2 linked regions of the Brasilonema sennae CENA114 genome follow. The protein of the gene in region 2 binds, or shares a complex with, the protein of the main gene of each other region. Links are inferred from orthologs where the notes say so. Each region holds a gene or a part of one and is shown on either strand. Other genes may lie near its edges. The genes, in order: accD and DP114_RS13415.

What was found.
Region 1: the proteins of DP114_RS13415 (region 2) and accD are in contact, whole or in part, in a solved structure (PDB 8UXZ), measured with the Escherichia coli proteins. The link is inferred for Brasilonema sennae CENA114 from one-to-one orthologs.

What each region holds. Positions count from the first base shown.
Region 1 is NZ_CP030118.1:3,599,270-3,606,818, reverse strand. What follows is about bases 1,502-4,358. They hold accD (acetyl-CoA carboxylase, carboxyltransferase subunit beta), read right to left. Parts: upstream 3,482-4,358; coding sequence 2,522-3,481; downstream 1,502-2,521. Other genes in these bases: DP114_RS15330 (pentapeptide repeat-containing protein), read left to right, coding at 1,502-2,009. Outside these bases: more of DP114_RS15330, read left to right, coding at 645-1,501; DP114_RS15320 (prepilin peptidase), read right to left, coding at 4,464-5,309; DP114_RS15315 (hypothetical protein), read right to left, coding at 5,449-5,709; leuB (3-isopropylmalate dehydrogenase), read right to left, coding at 5,801-6,889; DP114_RS15305 (hypothetical protein), read left to right, coding at 7,124-7,510.
Region 2 is NZ_CP030118.1:3,149,156-3,156,744, reverse strand. Bases 1,817-4,713 are described here. They hold DP114_RS13415 (acetyl-CoA carboxylase carboxyltransferase subunit alpha), read right to left. Parts: upstream 3,809-4,713; coding sequence 2,825-3,808; downstream 1,817-2,824. Other genes in these bases: DP114_RS13410 (long-chain acyl-[acyl-carrier-protein] reductase), read right to left, coding at 3,918-4,713; folE (GTP cyclohydrolase I FolE), read right to left, coding at 1,817-2,136. In the rest of the region: photosystem I reaction center subunit PsaK, read right to left, coding at 204-461; DP114_RS13425 (phosphoribosylanthranilate isomerase), read left to right, coding at 643-1,275; more of folE, read right to left, coding at 1,426-1,816; more of DP114_RS13410, read right to left, coding at 4,714-4,937; DP114_RS13405 (aldehyde oxygenase (deformylating)), read right to left, coding at 5,325-6,017; DP114_RS13400 (hypothetical protein), read left to right, coding at 6,205-6,468; DP114_RS13395 (WD40 repeat domain-containing serine/threonine-protein kinase), read right to left, coding at 6,568-7,589. UniProt on the Escherichia coli protein: Component of the acetyl coenzyme A carboxylase (ACC) complex. First, biotin carboxylase catalyzes the carboxylation of biotin on its carrier protein (BCCP) and then the CO(2) group is transferred by the carboxyltransferase to acetyl-CoA to form malonyl-CoA.

The sequences.
Region 1 (7,549 bases), 450 kb from region 2 along the record:
AAATCTCGTGATGTCCGTATTTTCTGATTAGTTCATGTCCTAATCTACCTGGCAACGGCTATATTTGAACTTTTTTAAGTGCGTACTCGTACGCCAAATTTTGAATGGCTTAATTTGAGCATAGCAAGTGGGACTGAACCGTCACCCAGAATGCACCAACTGTGAGTCCTTAGCTTTCTTTATACTTTGTCTTTACGCCTCTTTTGCCAAAAAAGTCAAGTTTCAAAACGAGACAAAATTGCTATTTTTATTTTTAAACATTTATGATCAAAACTCTATACTTAGACAAAAGTATTAATAGTAACTAATAAATGATTTCAGACCTGATTTGTGATTCTTGCTTCACCTATGGAGTATGGAAAAACATTAAACTAAGTGAAAATAGGGATAAAAAAATCTCTCTTGAGACGGTTGCATTATTTATCATACTAAATTAATAATAAGTATTTTAAACCAATTTCAGGGATAGTCATCAGACAACTGTTTGTAAAAGAATGGAACCACTATAGGCTGCCATTGATTTTGAAAAACAAGCTGCTGCATTTACCTAGTTTTGTCAGACGTGGAAAACTACTAAACACATGTTATACTCTTTTCTCCTGTACTCTACTTAAAAATTGTGTGTTTTGAGGGACACAACCATTATGTCTGCGAACAAGACAGACGTACTCAAAAATTGGTTGATAGTTGTAGCACTTACGTCTATTTTATCACCAATAGTATTTTTCATCACATTTACCAAAATGGAGGAGTTGTCAAATCAACCAAAAATCGAAAATAGAACTCAAGTATTCTCAACAACAGCTACCCTTTTGCTAGGATTAGCAGTGATGATTCATGCATACGTGGCAGCAAAACGCGCCCAAGCTCTTCAAGAAAGTGCGATCGCAGCGCATAAGAGTAATGAGATTGCAATCAAGAATGTCCGTATCGCCCAAGAAAGGCTGATTACAGAACGCTTTATGACTGCAATTACCCAGCTTGGGCATCAAAGTGCTGCGACACGGACGGGTGCAATTTATTCTTTGGAAAGAATTGCTCAAGATTCTCCTCAGCAATACTGGACAATTATGGAAATTCTGACAGCTTTTGTGCGAGAGAATGCTGCTGGAAAACTGCAAAACGAGCAAATTCAACAAACTGCAAGAACTCCTACAGATATTCAAGCAGCCTTGAATGTCATCGCCAGACGTCAGATCCAAAAAGACCAGCCAAATCAGAAAATTGATTTGCGATATGCTGATATGAGCACAGCAGACTTGCATAAAGCCAACTTCCAGCAAGCAGATTTGCGGGGAGCTAACCTCTGTCAAGCCAATTTACACGGAGCGAACTTGTGTGAGGCAAATTTGGAAGGTGCTAAACTCTCTGGGTCAATTCTATATCAGGCCAACTTGCAATCAACCAACTTAACTGATGCTGACCTTTGTGGAGCAAACCTTAATTGTGCTCAAGCCTCTGGGGCAAATTTACGTGCAGCAAATCTTACAGGAGCAAGTTTGCGTGGAGCTAATCTACGAAGAGCTAATTTATACAAAGCCAATTTGCAAGGGTCTAATTTAAAAGCTGCGAACTTACAAGAGGCAAAGCTGTTTTTAGCTAATTTGCAAGGAGCAAAGTTGGGTAAAGCCAACTTACAAGGAACGGGTTTGATTGGAGCAAATTTACAACAAGCAAACCTGAATGGAGCCAATTTGCAACAAGCAAACCTGAATGCAGCCAAACTGCAAAACACAGAAATGTTTTTTGCCAATTTTTCTGAAGCAAGCCTCAGAGAAACTGACCTCTGCGGAGCAAACCTTATGGGAACGAACCTACAAATGGCAATTCTCCATGAAGCAAACCTCTGTGGGGCAAACCTCATGGGAGCCAACCTTAACATGACAAATCTAAGTCATGTAAAACTGGAAGGGGCAATTTTAACAGGAGCCAAAAACCTGAAACTGCATCAAATGACATTTACACAAGACGATGTTACAACTCACCTGACAGATAATGTTCCATCATAGCGCGGATCGCACGCCGATTAGTTAACTAACAGTAAGTTGGAAGCACAATTAACTGACTGATAATTCATTTACATTTGATATGCAAACAGGGTGCGTCCCTACTTTTCAATACACCCAAACTGACTGACCTGAATAAAATTCTTTTGCAGCTACCAATTATATCGTGTCGGGTTGAAGACTTAATCACCACACTCCATAGGGAAATCCAAATTTTCGATTTTTGTAAGCAGGGTAAGCGCATCTTGTAAATAAGAACGTCTCAGAGTCAATCAAGCCGAAAATCGTCGCAGTAATTCTTGTTTATTGATAATGTTTTTGGCGATTGCAAAAAAGCAACACACGCCTCAGCCCAAAGCGCATGCTGCGGGAAGACGTATCGCTTTGACCCTTGGGAAACATACAAAACGAGAAACTGTGATGATTCATTGACACACAAACACATGTTTTTGTCAACACTAATTTAGATGCGCTTACCCTGTTTTGCAAAAAGTCTAATGTTCGAGAAGCAATGATTACTCAACAGCGCTAGAACTCAAACTTCTTGTCTCCCAAACCACCATATTATTATGGGTTGACGTTGGTGCAGGTGGCTGGTGTAAGGCAATCAACTGTGCTAATGTTCGTTTTAGCTGAGTACGAGGAACAATCTCATCCACAAAGCCGTGCTTGAGTAAATCTTCCGCAGTTTGAAACTCCTCTGGAAGTTTTTCCCGTAAGGTTTGTTCGATCACTCGCCGCCCAGCAAAACCGATAGTAGCCTTTGGTTCTGCTATGATGATATCGCCCAACATCGCAAAACTAGCAGTTACACCACCTGTGGTGGGATTTGTCAAAACGGGAATGTACAGCAACCGCGCTTCTTGATGACGCTCCAAAGCTGCAGAGATTTTCGCCATCTGCATGAGGGAAAGCATTCCTTCTTGCATCCTCGCTCCACCAGAGGTACAAACAATAACCACAGGATATCGTCGTTGAGTGGCTTGCTCAATCAGGCGCGTCAGTTTTTCTCCGACAACAGAACCCATACTTCCTCCCATAAACCGGAAGTCCATAACGCCAAGAGCAATGGATAAACCATTTATTTGACCAAAACCAGTTTTAACGGCGTCTATTAACTTCAGTTTGTCCTGGGTTTCCCGCAGGCGATCAATATAAGGTTTGCGATCGCGAAACTGTAGTGGATCGGTAGGACACAAATGCTCATCTATCGACCTCCAACTATTCACATCAATCAATTGACGGATGCGCTCATCACTATCAACTCGATTATGATGTCCACACTCAACACAAACCATTTGGTTGGCTCTTAGATCTTTGGCATATGTCAACACTCCACAGTTAGAACATTTATGCCACAGTCCATCAGCAATCTCACGCTCTTGGGGTTCTAGGATGGTAGATCCTGATTTCCGTCGATTTGCAAACCAATCTAATAAAGACTTTAAACCGCGTGATTCTTCGTTGTTCGCCATTTGTATCTTATCTTACGTGGATAGTATGTTGATAAAAGATCAAACCAATGCTGTCAAAATCTTAGTTTTTTATCATGACTCCTTTGTCCATACTAAGGATGAATGACTCATAACTAATGACAACATATTCAAAATTGTCTTGTAAGCTATAGGAGACCATATTTTAGATCTTTGGTTGCCAGCTTAACGAAAATACGTAAACCAATTCAAGTCTCTTGCTCGCCTTCTGGGAAACTTAAAAAGTAGTAAAGCAGTCCATTGCTGTTGTAACGGTACCTACAAAGCTCCACTAAGCCCCTGTCCCAAATAGGATTTCACCCCCTAAATCAATAATATTTGTTGGTATGTTATGAGAGGCAAGCAATTGCTGCATCAATTTTTCTTGTCAAAAGGGTACCCGTTATTAAGAGGATCATCCAACTCACGCTTAGGGTCTGTCTGTGGCTAAGGCTACAGCTTTTGGATCAGCGTACGCGCAGTCTCTTTGGAGGAGGTACGACACAGTTATGGCGATGCGATACGCAAAGCGTCAAGCCGGAGGCTTATCGCTCCCAAGTTCTGTGGAAGCTTGCGCGAACAAACAAGCGTGTTGTACAGGAAATACGCACACGCTACTTTAGGTGGTGAATATCACTCTACAGGGTGTGGAAAACCAGACTGCAGGGCTGAATTCACAAGATGATGTTATCAAAAGCTTAAAGATAGTAGTGGTGATTAAATCTACAGTTCTAGTGTATCTCCAAGTAGAGATAGACACTGCAAGGGCTTGCTGGAGAAACCAAGAATCTCCAGGAGTATCCCAAATATGTAAATTTATTTTATTTTGTAGTGCGCACAGAAGCGCGTTGTAGCGACTTCGGGGCCGGACAGCCCGCTTTCAATAGAAGTAGGGAGCAAGATGCTCCGACTACGATCTTTTATGCAAAATTGGATGTTCTCGAATCTCCTCGCATGAGGCTAGGATACAGTAAAATTCTATTCTTCAACTAATTGGAAAAAATAATCGTAAATAAAAAGACAAAATCGCCTCGCCGCCAAATAGAGCAATAACTGCCCCGCAAGCAAGAAAAGGACCAAAAGGTATCTTTTGCCCCCATTTTTGAGACAGCGCTGTGCGACTGCTGTGCTGTGATAGTATGATTTTGCCGCCAGCGACTATTACTCCAATAAGACTTCCAAGAAAACTAGCAAGCAATAAATACTTCCATCCTAGCCATGCTCCGATCATGGCTGCTAATTTGGTGTCTCCTCTACCCATAGCAGTTTTGCCGCATATAATTGAACCAATTATGGCGATCGCATCAAATAGCCATAAGCCCACCACTGCTCCTCCTATCGCCATTTTCAGATGATGTACCAATCCGATCCAACTCGCTTGTGGTAGAAAGCCACAAATTATGTGAAAAACAATTCCTACTAACAAACCCGACTTAGTCAGTGAGTTCGGTAGTGTCATTGTATCTAAATCAATCAGCGATAGTGCCAATAACCAACTGCAAAACGCCCAGTTACCTACTGTATAGAGCGAATACTTCTGTATCCAAAAAACTAACAAAAAAATAATACCCGTCACCCCCTCTACCACAGGATAACGGATAGAAATTTTTCTTTTGCAATAACGACAGCGTCCTCTTAACCATAGCCATCCCAACAGCGGTACATTATCGTAGGGTTTGAGTTGGTTTAAGCAATGGGGACAACCAGAGGGTGGAAAAAGAATCGAAAGTCCAATTGGTAACCGATAGACTATTACATTAATAAAGCTGCCAATAGATGTGCCTAAAGCAAAGACGATGAAACTTGTCTGGACTATTGTCAAGATGAACATTCGAGTCAATTGTGAGTTAGTGCGTTATTTGGGGCTTCGCCCATGAACAGCGGGTTCACCCAAACAGAGGGTTATTGCCATTTGCTCAAAAGTTATAACCTTAACTCACGACTGATGACTCATCACCAGTCTTTATGACTTAATACATATACGACTCAATTTGATTCAAAGGCACAAAGCATTCTTCAGGCAAGAGAATTGGTTGGTGAGTAAAAATCACTTTACCTCGGTGATTAGACCGATTAATTGCGACTCCTGAAGCTTGTCCAGTGATTTCGGGATGTACCTCACAGTAAGTGTGGTAAATCTGTCCAGCAGCTCTGATCACGGCAGGATCAATCAAAGCTGGCTGGTTCTTCTGATTGGTATAGTTTTCCTGTCCTTTTTTTAAAGCGTACACCACTCGCGAAGTATTGTTGTAGGTTTGTGTTAATAGTTTATCCGAAAATTTTCTTTAAAGTTGCCAAAATTTCCACTTTGAGCATATGCACTCATTTTGCTTCCAGAACTTGGATCAGTGCTTGGCCCATAGCGCGACAACCCAAAAGGTTCATATCTGGGGAAATTATATCTCCTGTGCGATCGCCTCTTTGTAACACTTCTAACACTCCTTGTTCAATGTGATCTGCTGCAGTTGATTCGTTTAAACCATAACGAAGCATCATAGCAGCACTTAAAACCTGTGCCAAAGGATTTGCTTTATCTTGCCCTGCTATATCTGGGGCAGAACCGTGGACAGGTTCAAAAACTCCTGGATTAGAAGCACCCAAACTTGCAGAGGGTAACATCCCAATACTCCCAGTTAGCATAGCAGCTGCATCTGAAAGAATATCACCAAACAAGTTGCCTGTGACAATAGTATCGAACTGCTTGGGAGCGCGTAACAACTGCATGGCTGCATTATCTACATACATATGAGAGAGTTCCACATCCGGATACTCTTGGGCAAGTTTGGTGATGCGATCGCGCCACAGTTGAGAAACTTCCAACACATTCGCCTTATCCACTGAACAGAGTTTCCCTCGCCGTTTTTGTGCAGCTTCAAACGCCACCCGCCCAATGCGCTCAATTTCTGATTCGGTGTAAGCCATTGTATTCACGCCGCGCTTTTCACCCGTTTCTGTTTCAAAAATTCCTTTAGGCTTGCCAAAGTAAATTCCTCCGGTGAGTTCGCGGACTACCAAAATATCAACGCCTTCGACAACCTCCCGTTTCAAAGAAGAAGCATCTATCAACTGAGGCAATATTTTCGCAGGGCGCAAATTGGCAAATAATCCCAACCCTGCACGCAGTCCTAACAAACCTGCTTCTGGACGTAAATGGGATGCTAAGGAGTCCCACTTGTAACCGCCAATAGCTGCTAGTAACACAGCATCGCTATTGCGACACGTATCCAAGCTGGATCCTGGAAGGGGTTCGCCTGTAGCATCAATTGCTGCACCACCGATGAGTGCTTCTTGGAATTCAAACTGAATATCAAACTTTTTCCCTACGACTTTCAGCACGTCTACCGCAACTGCCATAATTTCGGGTCCGATGCCATCGCCAGGGAGTAGGGTAATGCGGTAGTTGTGGGTCATACTTCGTTTTGGTGGTAGGTAAATGTTTAATCGCGCAGAATTTCTTGCAGATCAAATATCATACCTAGCAAGTGTACGCCCATGAGTAGCAATCGAGCAAAAAACTGGGTAAAGCCTATAATCCTTATTTGGTGTTGACATCGCTATTACCGCACGCCGCAAAGCGGCGTGCGGTAATTTTATTATTATGTGATTGAAAGAACTTGATATAAAAGATTAAGGAACGCCAAGGAAATGAGTGAACACCTGGGTGATAATCTAGACTCGCCTGAGCAAAAAAGGCAACAGGAGGCGGCCGAGTGGAAAGCTCAGGCTCGACACCAACAGGTTCAGGAGGAGCAACGCCAAATCTCAGAAGAGCAGCGGCAGTCTGCTGAAGAAGACAGGCAGTTACAGGAGAAGAGGCGAGAAGCTGCAGAAGAAATCAGGCGGGCTACTGAGCAAGCGCGAGAGTCTGCAGAAGAAATCAGGCAGGCTGGTGAGCAAGCGCGACTGGCTGCTGAACAAGCGCGACTGGCTACTGAACAAGCGCGACTGGCTCTACTGGAGCAAGAGGAGATTTTGAAGCAGATGCAGCAGTCTGCCGAACAAGCGCGACACACTCGTAGTAAAACCGATTAGTGCACCGAAGCGAATAGCAGTCCTAAATGATTTGTAAAT
Region 2 (7,589 bases):
TCAAACTAGGGCGCAGTTATTTAAGAGTTAAAAATATAAGTGGCAGGTCTTCTCTGCTTCAAAAGATGACTTGAAAGAGAAAAAACCTGCCGCGTCAAAGTCCAGCGAAGCCGAGGCTTTGAGTTTATGTGTACGCTACGGTACTTAAAAAAGACTATGGTCGGGGATACAGAGATGTTGTCATAAAACATCTCTCTCAAAATCTAGATGCCACCGAGATTTGTCAACCCCAGAACAATGCCAATCCCTACAATATGCCCAAAACACATAGCAGCAATGAATCCTGGAAGAGTTACGGGAAGTACGGGCAGTTTGGGACCTACCTTGGGAGATTTAGTAAACGATGTCAGCAAAAGAGCTACTAAACAGCTGACGCTGATGATGATTCCTACAGTAGGATTCCACTCAGGTGTTGCGGGAACAGTGGTGGCGGCTGCTGCTAGTAAGATAGATGAAATCAAGCTTTTATCTCCTAAATAGAAAAATTGACAAGTGGTCAGTCATTAGCATATGGCTAGCTATGCGCTGACTGCTTATTGGTAAACCATAAAGATTATAGAATCATAAAGGAAAGAACTTGAAATTGTTTATACAATTTAGGTTTGATGTAACTATTACTACTATTATTTCTCAAAAATATCTATGCGGGTAAAGATTTGCGGAATAACTCAACCACAACAGGGGAAGGCGATCGCCTCTTTTGGTGCAACAGCCTTAGGATTTATTTGTGTTCCAACCTCACCGCGCTATATCAATATAGAGCAAATTCGGGCGGTTGTGGAACAACTGCCCGAAAAAATCGACAAAATTGGAGTTTTTGCCAATACTTCTGTTCCTGAAATTACTCAAACAGTAGTTCATTCTGGCTTAACTGGCGTTCAATTACACGGAGATGAATCCCCGGAATTTTGTCAGCAGTTGCGTCAATTGCTACCAGATATAGAAATCATTAAAGCTTTGAGAATCCGTAGTTTTGAAGATACTGAAAAAGCTGAAACTTATACTTCAAACGCAGATACGCTGTTACTTGATGCTTACCATCCACAGCAACTAGGTGGTACAGGCACAACTCTAGACTGGACAATGTTGCAGCAATTTCGCCCTAGCTGTCCTTGGTTTTTGGCGGGGGGACTCACTCCAGAGAACATTATACAGGCTTTGACTCAGATAACCCCTAGTGGCATTGACCTATCGAGTGGTGTAGAACGTGCCCCAGGAGATAAGGATTTAGACAAGGTAGCTAAGTTGTTTGAAAAGCTGCATTCAAAGTGCTGAGTGTAATTAACAGTTATCAGTTATCAGTTACCAGTTATCAGGTAGGAAACGGACAAAGTCCACCCCTTGTTCACTGTTTACTGTTCACTGTTCACTGTTAAGCGTTCCCTAAAAATTCGTAATGTGACACCTGAGGGTGCGGAATGTAGGTTAGAACAACGATGATTGGTGACGAATTAAGTTGAAGAATTCTTCACGAGTTTTATGATCATCTTGAAATACACCCTGCATTGCGCTTGTCACAGTCCAAGAACCAGGTTTTTGGACACCCCGCATAACCATGCACATATGTGTAGCTTCCATCACAACGGCAACTCCCTGTGGTTCTAGAATCATTTGAATTGCTTGAGCAATTTGGCGAGTGAGCCTTTCTTGCACTTGCAAGCGTCGGGAATACATCTCGACAATACGAGCAAGCTTGCTCAATCCCACAACTTTTTGATTAGGGATATAAGCAACATGAGCTTTGCCCATAAATGGCAACATATGGTGTTCGCACAAGCTAAAAACGTTGATGTCCCGTACTAATACCATCTCATTATGACCTTCATCAAAGATGGCTTCGTTGACGATTTCTTCTAAAGATTGGTTATAACCACTGGTGAGAAACCTCATTGCCTCTGCTACCCGCTTGGGTGTTTTCAGCAATCCCTCGCGTTCGGGATCTTCTCCAACACCCACCAGTAGAGTCCGTACCGCGTCCATCATTTGCTCCATTTGCTCCTCTGTTTGCGGGTGCAACTCAGCTTGCTGCCCATTGTGAGTGTTGCGATCTGGTCTTGTAGAGATGGCTTCCGTCAAGTCTGGAATCAGAGGAGATTGTTGAGAGCAATTGGTTCCGTCGGAAGGAGCAATAGTCATGGTGTCGAGTTTTAGTTAAGGTTTGATTAGGAGCAATGAGTCAGCAGTCATGAGTCTTGTATTATTAGCAAAAACTAAAGACAATAGACAAATGACTAGTTAGAGTGTGCCAGCCCCAGGCACGATAGTCAATTTATGAATAACTGCCTGTTGTGGTAGCAAAGGAAGCTCAAGAACTAACTTTCAAATTGTTTAACGGTTTGATAACCACGTCACTACTCTGTTATATAAGTCTGGTAGTGTCGATAGATTAAACAAACCTAAGAATCCGATTAACTTTCTTCGACAATTGCTATTTTGTATTGCGAAGAGATATTTACCCCATTTCACATATTCCATAGGGTTAGAAGAAACTGTAGATGACAGTTGTAAAAGTTGTACAAACCGCTAATATCTGTACAGCATAGCCGCTCGTACTGGAATAGGTAAGACATTTGCGCTCCTACTCCCTAGAAATTCATATCATAATTCAAGGGGATAGTCAGCTTAGTAGTTTAACGAGTACGCGGTTTGTACCTCCTACTAAAAACTATAAGTTTCTATATTACCCATAGGGACAGAACATAAGGCTTAGCAGTTGACTCATGACTAAAAATACAAATGCCTATGACTTAAAAGATTGTTAAAAATCTTTAAATGACATAGGCAATTATAGCATTGCCGCTATTGTGATCAAGTAGCTGAGGTCTTATGAGTGGGACAGTTCAGTAAAGACACCAATTTTCCGGAACTTTTCGTAGCGCATTTGGCGTCGTTCACTAGGAGCCAAGCGGTTGAGTTCCTCCAAATTGTCTAAGAGGGCTTGCTTGAGAGTGGTAACTGCTCCCAGAGGGTCAGAATGAGCACCGCCAATGGGTTCAGGTAATATCTGGTCGATGATTCCCAAGTGTTTCAAATCCGGTGCTGTCATTTTCAAGACAGCTGCTGCTTGGGGGGCTTTGGCAGCATCTTTCCACAAAATAGCAGCGCAGGCTTCAGGAGTAATCACAGTGTAAACGGCGTGTTCAAACATCAGCAGGCGATCGCCAATACTAATACCCAATGCACCGCCAGAAAAGGCTTCACCAATAACAGCACAAACTATCGGCACATCTAAGGAAAACATCTCACGTAGGTTGTATGCGATCGCTTCTCCTGCACCTTGTCGTTCAGCTACGACTGTAGGTAAAGCTCCTGGCGTGTCGATAAAAGTTAAAATTGGCATGCCAAACTTGTTGGCATGTTCCATCAACCGCATCGCCTTACGATAGCCTCCAGGGGAAGCCATACCGAAATTACGGGCAATATTGTCTTTTGTGTCGCGCCCTTTTTGATTACCCAGCATAACCACAGGTTGTCCGCCCAAACGACCTACACCACCAACTAAGGCAGGGTCGTTAGAACCACAGCGATCGCCATGTAACTCCATCCATTCATCACTGATAGCTTGAATATAATCAAGGGTACTAGGGCGGCGCGGATGACGAGCGACTTGTAGTCGCTGAGACGGCGATAGACTACCAAATATTTCTTCACGCAGTTGCATGGCGCGTGCTTCTAGCTGACGAATTTGACCAGAAACATCGACGCCGTTTTCTTCTGCAAGTTGCCGAATTTGCTCAATTCTAGTTGCCAGTTCTGCTAGCGGCTTTTCAAAATCCAACAGTAGCGGTTTACGCTCGGTAGTAGCCATTTTTTGACGAAAAAAGTGAAGAGTAAAAATTGAGGTGTGGGGCAAGGGGATTTTCTAGACTCATGAGTCACTAGCTCATAACTAATAACTCATGACTTATGACTAATCACTAAACCAGGAGTGGTCTAAATCCATGCTTTCTTGATACCTGACCAATTTGCTCCATTTTTTCTACAGTAATCCGATTGCGCCCCCAAGAGAAGTTAGTGTATAACTTCTCAAATTCCAATAGCATTGATTCTGCAAAACAAGCAAACAACTGGCGTGCTGGAACATCCATATTGACGATGCCCATAATTTTCCAATCAATATCCAGGGAATGTTCCACAATCCCACCATTTAGGACGTGTACACCTGGATGCTGAACTTTAGTTGCGAGATTTTTTGGATAGCCACCATCAATCAGCAAACAAGGTTGCTTTAAAACTTTGGGATCGATTTCCATCCCTTTAGGCATACTAGCAACCCAAACGACAATATCAGCTTGGGGAAGTGCTTCTTCCATAGACAGGATTTTTCCACGCCCCAGTTCGTCTTGCAGCTGTTGTAGGCGTTCTTGGTTACGGGCTACTAGCAACAGTTCCTTAACATCTGTTTTTGCATCCAACCAACGACAAACAGCACTACCAATATCTCCAGTCGCCCCGCATACAGCAACCGTTGCATTTGATAGTTCAATGCCTACTTGCTTCGATGCTTTTTCTACCTGTTGACAAATGATGTATGCTGTATGAGTGTTACCTGTGGTAAAGCGTTCAAACTCTAATTTAATATTGCGGACTTGTTTGAATTGCTCTAAATTAAAGTTTTCAAAAATTATTGAAGAAAATCCGCCTAAAGCTGTAATACTTATCCCGTGCTTTTGAGCGTGAGCCATAGCGTTGAGGATTTTGCGTGTTGCAGCTTTGATGCGACGAGTTGCCAGCATTTCTGGCAAAAAGCCTGACTCTACATACCGCCCTTCAATTTTTTGTCCGGTAACACTGGTAACTGTAATGTTATCGACAATTTGGGGCGGAGCGCTGCACCAAAAATCTAACCCCTGATCAGCATATTCTGGGTAGCCCAATTCTTTGGCTACTGCTTGCGCGTGTTCTAAACTAGTAAGGTGTCCGATTAGACCAAACATGAACGATGTTGTGACGCGTATCCTTCGTTAGAAGGGTGGAATAGGCGGGTTAAGATATAATTAACCCTTCAAAATACTACACAAAAACTAACCAGCAAATGAGAGTCTGCTCTGGCTTTTAAGAAATTCAAAAAAAGGATGCAAGCCCCACTCGCTTCTTAAAAATTCAAAATTCAAGATGCAAAATTCAAAAAAAGACTCTTTAATTTTGAACTTTGTTAGCGCAGCGGGACGCACTCCTCCTTTGTTCGCGTTGCAAGAACGTGTCCCCTTGGGACTCAGCGTGCCCGTCCGCCGCAGGCATAGGGCATACTTTGAATTCCTCCCAAGGGTAGATCCCTAATCCCCACTCTTTCAAGAAGTGGAAACTTTGAATTTCCTGTTGTCCTATCCGGTGATTCCGTAGGCAGACAGACGCATGAGCTCGCGGGTGGAAAAACCAATATTACTAAGAGCTTCTCCGTATTGAATCATGAAAGCTTCTACTAAAGCGTCCTTTTCCATAGCTAAGGTGCGCGCATCATCCTCAACAGAGTTGAGCATTTTCCACACTATGGGTAAGTTTTGGCGATTTGCTTCTTCTAATTCCGCTTTGGATTGTTCAAAGTGTTCTTTCAACCATACTTCTCCAAAGTTGAGGTGGCTGTATTCATCTTTAACTACCCCTTCGGTGATTTTACGAGCAAAATCATCAGCAACTTCGATGTAAATTTCGTATGCGGCGATCGCAAAACATTCAATAATCAAAGACTGAATCAGCAAGCAAGTAACGACTTTACCTTCAGCGGCTGCTTTTTGAAAATTTTGATGCAATGGGGCAAAAAACTCTTGAGCAAATTGCATATCTGGCGTTACCTTCAGATTGCGCCCACAAGCTTCAAATCCTTTTTTGTGGCGACTTTCCATCTTAGAAAGCCGAATTAGCTCATCTTGATTTTCGCTCAGCAGTTCAGTGAGTTTGAGATAATTTGCGTGCGCTTCTTGTTCGCCTTCTATCACAATCGCATTGATCCGGCTGTAAGCGTCTTTGTATACTTCGCTCTGGAAGTCAAGTTCTGGTTGATCTACAAGCTGCTGCATTGTACATTCACTCCCGTGAAATGAATTATCTTATACAAGAATCGAGTTTTGCCCGTGAAATAAGGGCAAGGGTAACTATGATTTAATTTTACTTAACAAGTCTCTATGTTATAGATTAGCTTTTGCTGGTGGGATTAGCTCAAGCTAATTCACAAAACAAGTAGGCAATAACAGAGACAGGGGATTCATGATGGATGACGAATCCAAAATCCTAAACGCCAAGCACTCTCAACATAGACCTTTAGAAGGAGACTTCAGCAAGGGTAGCCTAGCAGCTAAATTGAAAACTTCCCCAAGGCTAGGAATTCTACTGCTAGCTGCTGTTATAGTATTATTACCCTTAGTTGTCGAGTTGTTGACATCCTTTGTTCCTAATAAGGCACTATCTTGTGTTTTAGGGGAAAATAGCTGGTTTTTAGTCCATTATCACGATACCTGGGAGACAGGTTAACTTTTACTTGCTTTTGCTAATTCTAGCTTAGTGCGCGATCGCGCGTTGTGCGTCTTTCAACAGAAGAATTGAGCAATTTATAGCAGCGCCTGTTCATCGTTAGTGACATCGCCAAATCTTTACTGCACCATCATTACTACTACTGACAATGCTCTTTCCATTTGGACTGATAGTGAGAGAATGAATCAAATCTAAATGTCCGGTAAGGGTATCAATGAGTTGCCCATTGCCCATGTCCCACAACTTGATAGTTTTATCCCGACTTCCAGTGGCGAGAATTTGACCATTAGGACTAATAGCGACAGCACTTACCCAATCAGAATGACCGACTAAGCTACGAATCATTGTGCCATTGTTTAAGTGCCACTGTTGAATAGTTTTGTCGCGACTGACGCTAATTAATGTCTTACCATTAGGACTGATAGCAATACCAGAAACCCAGTCTGTATGCCCAGTGAAAGTGCTAAGCAACTTCCCGCTTATTAGGTTCCACACCTTAATCGTGTTATCTCGACTACCACTGACAAGAGTTTGACCATCTGGACTGATAGCAAGGGCACAAACCGAGTTAGAATGCCCCATAAGATTGCGAATTTGTTCCCCAGTGGGTAGAGACCATACTTTGATTGTGTTGTCCCTACTACTACTGGCAAGAGATAGACCATCTGGGCTGATGGCGATCGCATAAACCGAGTCGGAATGTCCTTTCAAATTGCGAATGTGCTTACCACTACCCCAATCCCAAATTTTGATAGACTTATCTAAGCTAGCACTGGCTAATGTTTGACCATCTCGGCTAAACACTAAGCAAGTAAACCAAGTTGCCTCGCGTTTCAGCAAGCCTGAGTGTGATGTCAGGGTGCGAATTAAGCTGGCGCTGCCTAAATGCCACAGTTTAATGGTACTATCATCGCTACCACTAGCAATTGTCTGACCATCTGGACTGATAACAACAGAACGCACCGAGGCAGCATGACCTGTGAGAGTGTGTAAGCACTCCCATGTCTGAGTAATGGTTGATGGTGGTGTTGGGTTAGAGATAACTGTTTCTGGAATGTTAGCAGATGAAGTTGTGGCGTGTATATCTCTTAATACTTGATCAACTGATTGGTAGCGATCAC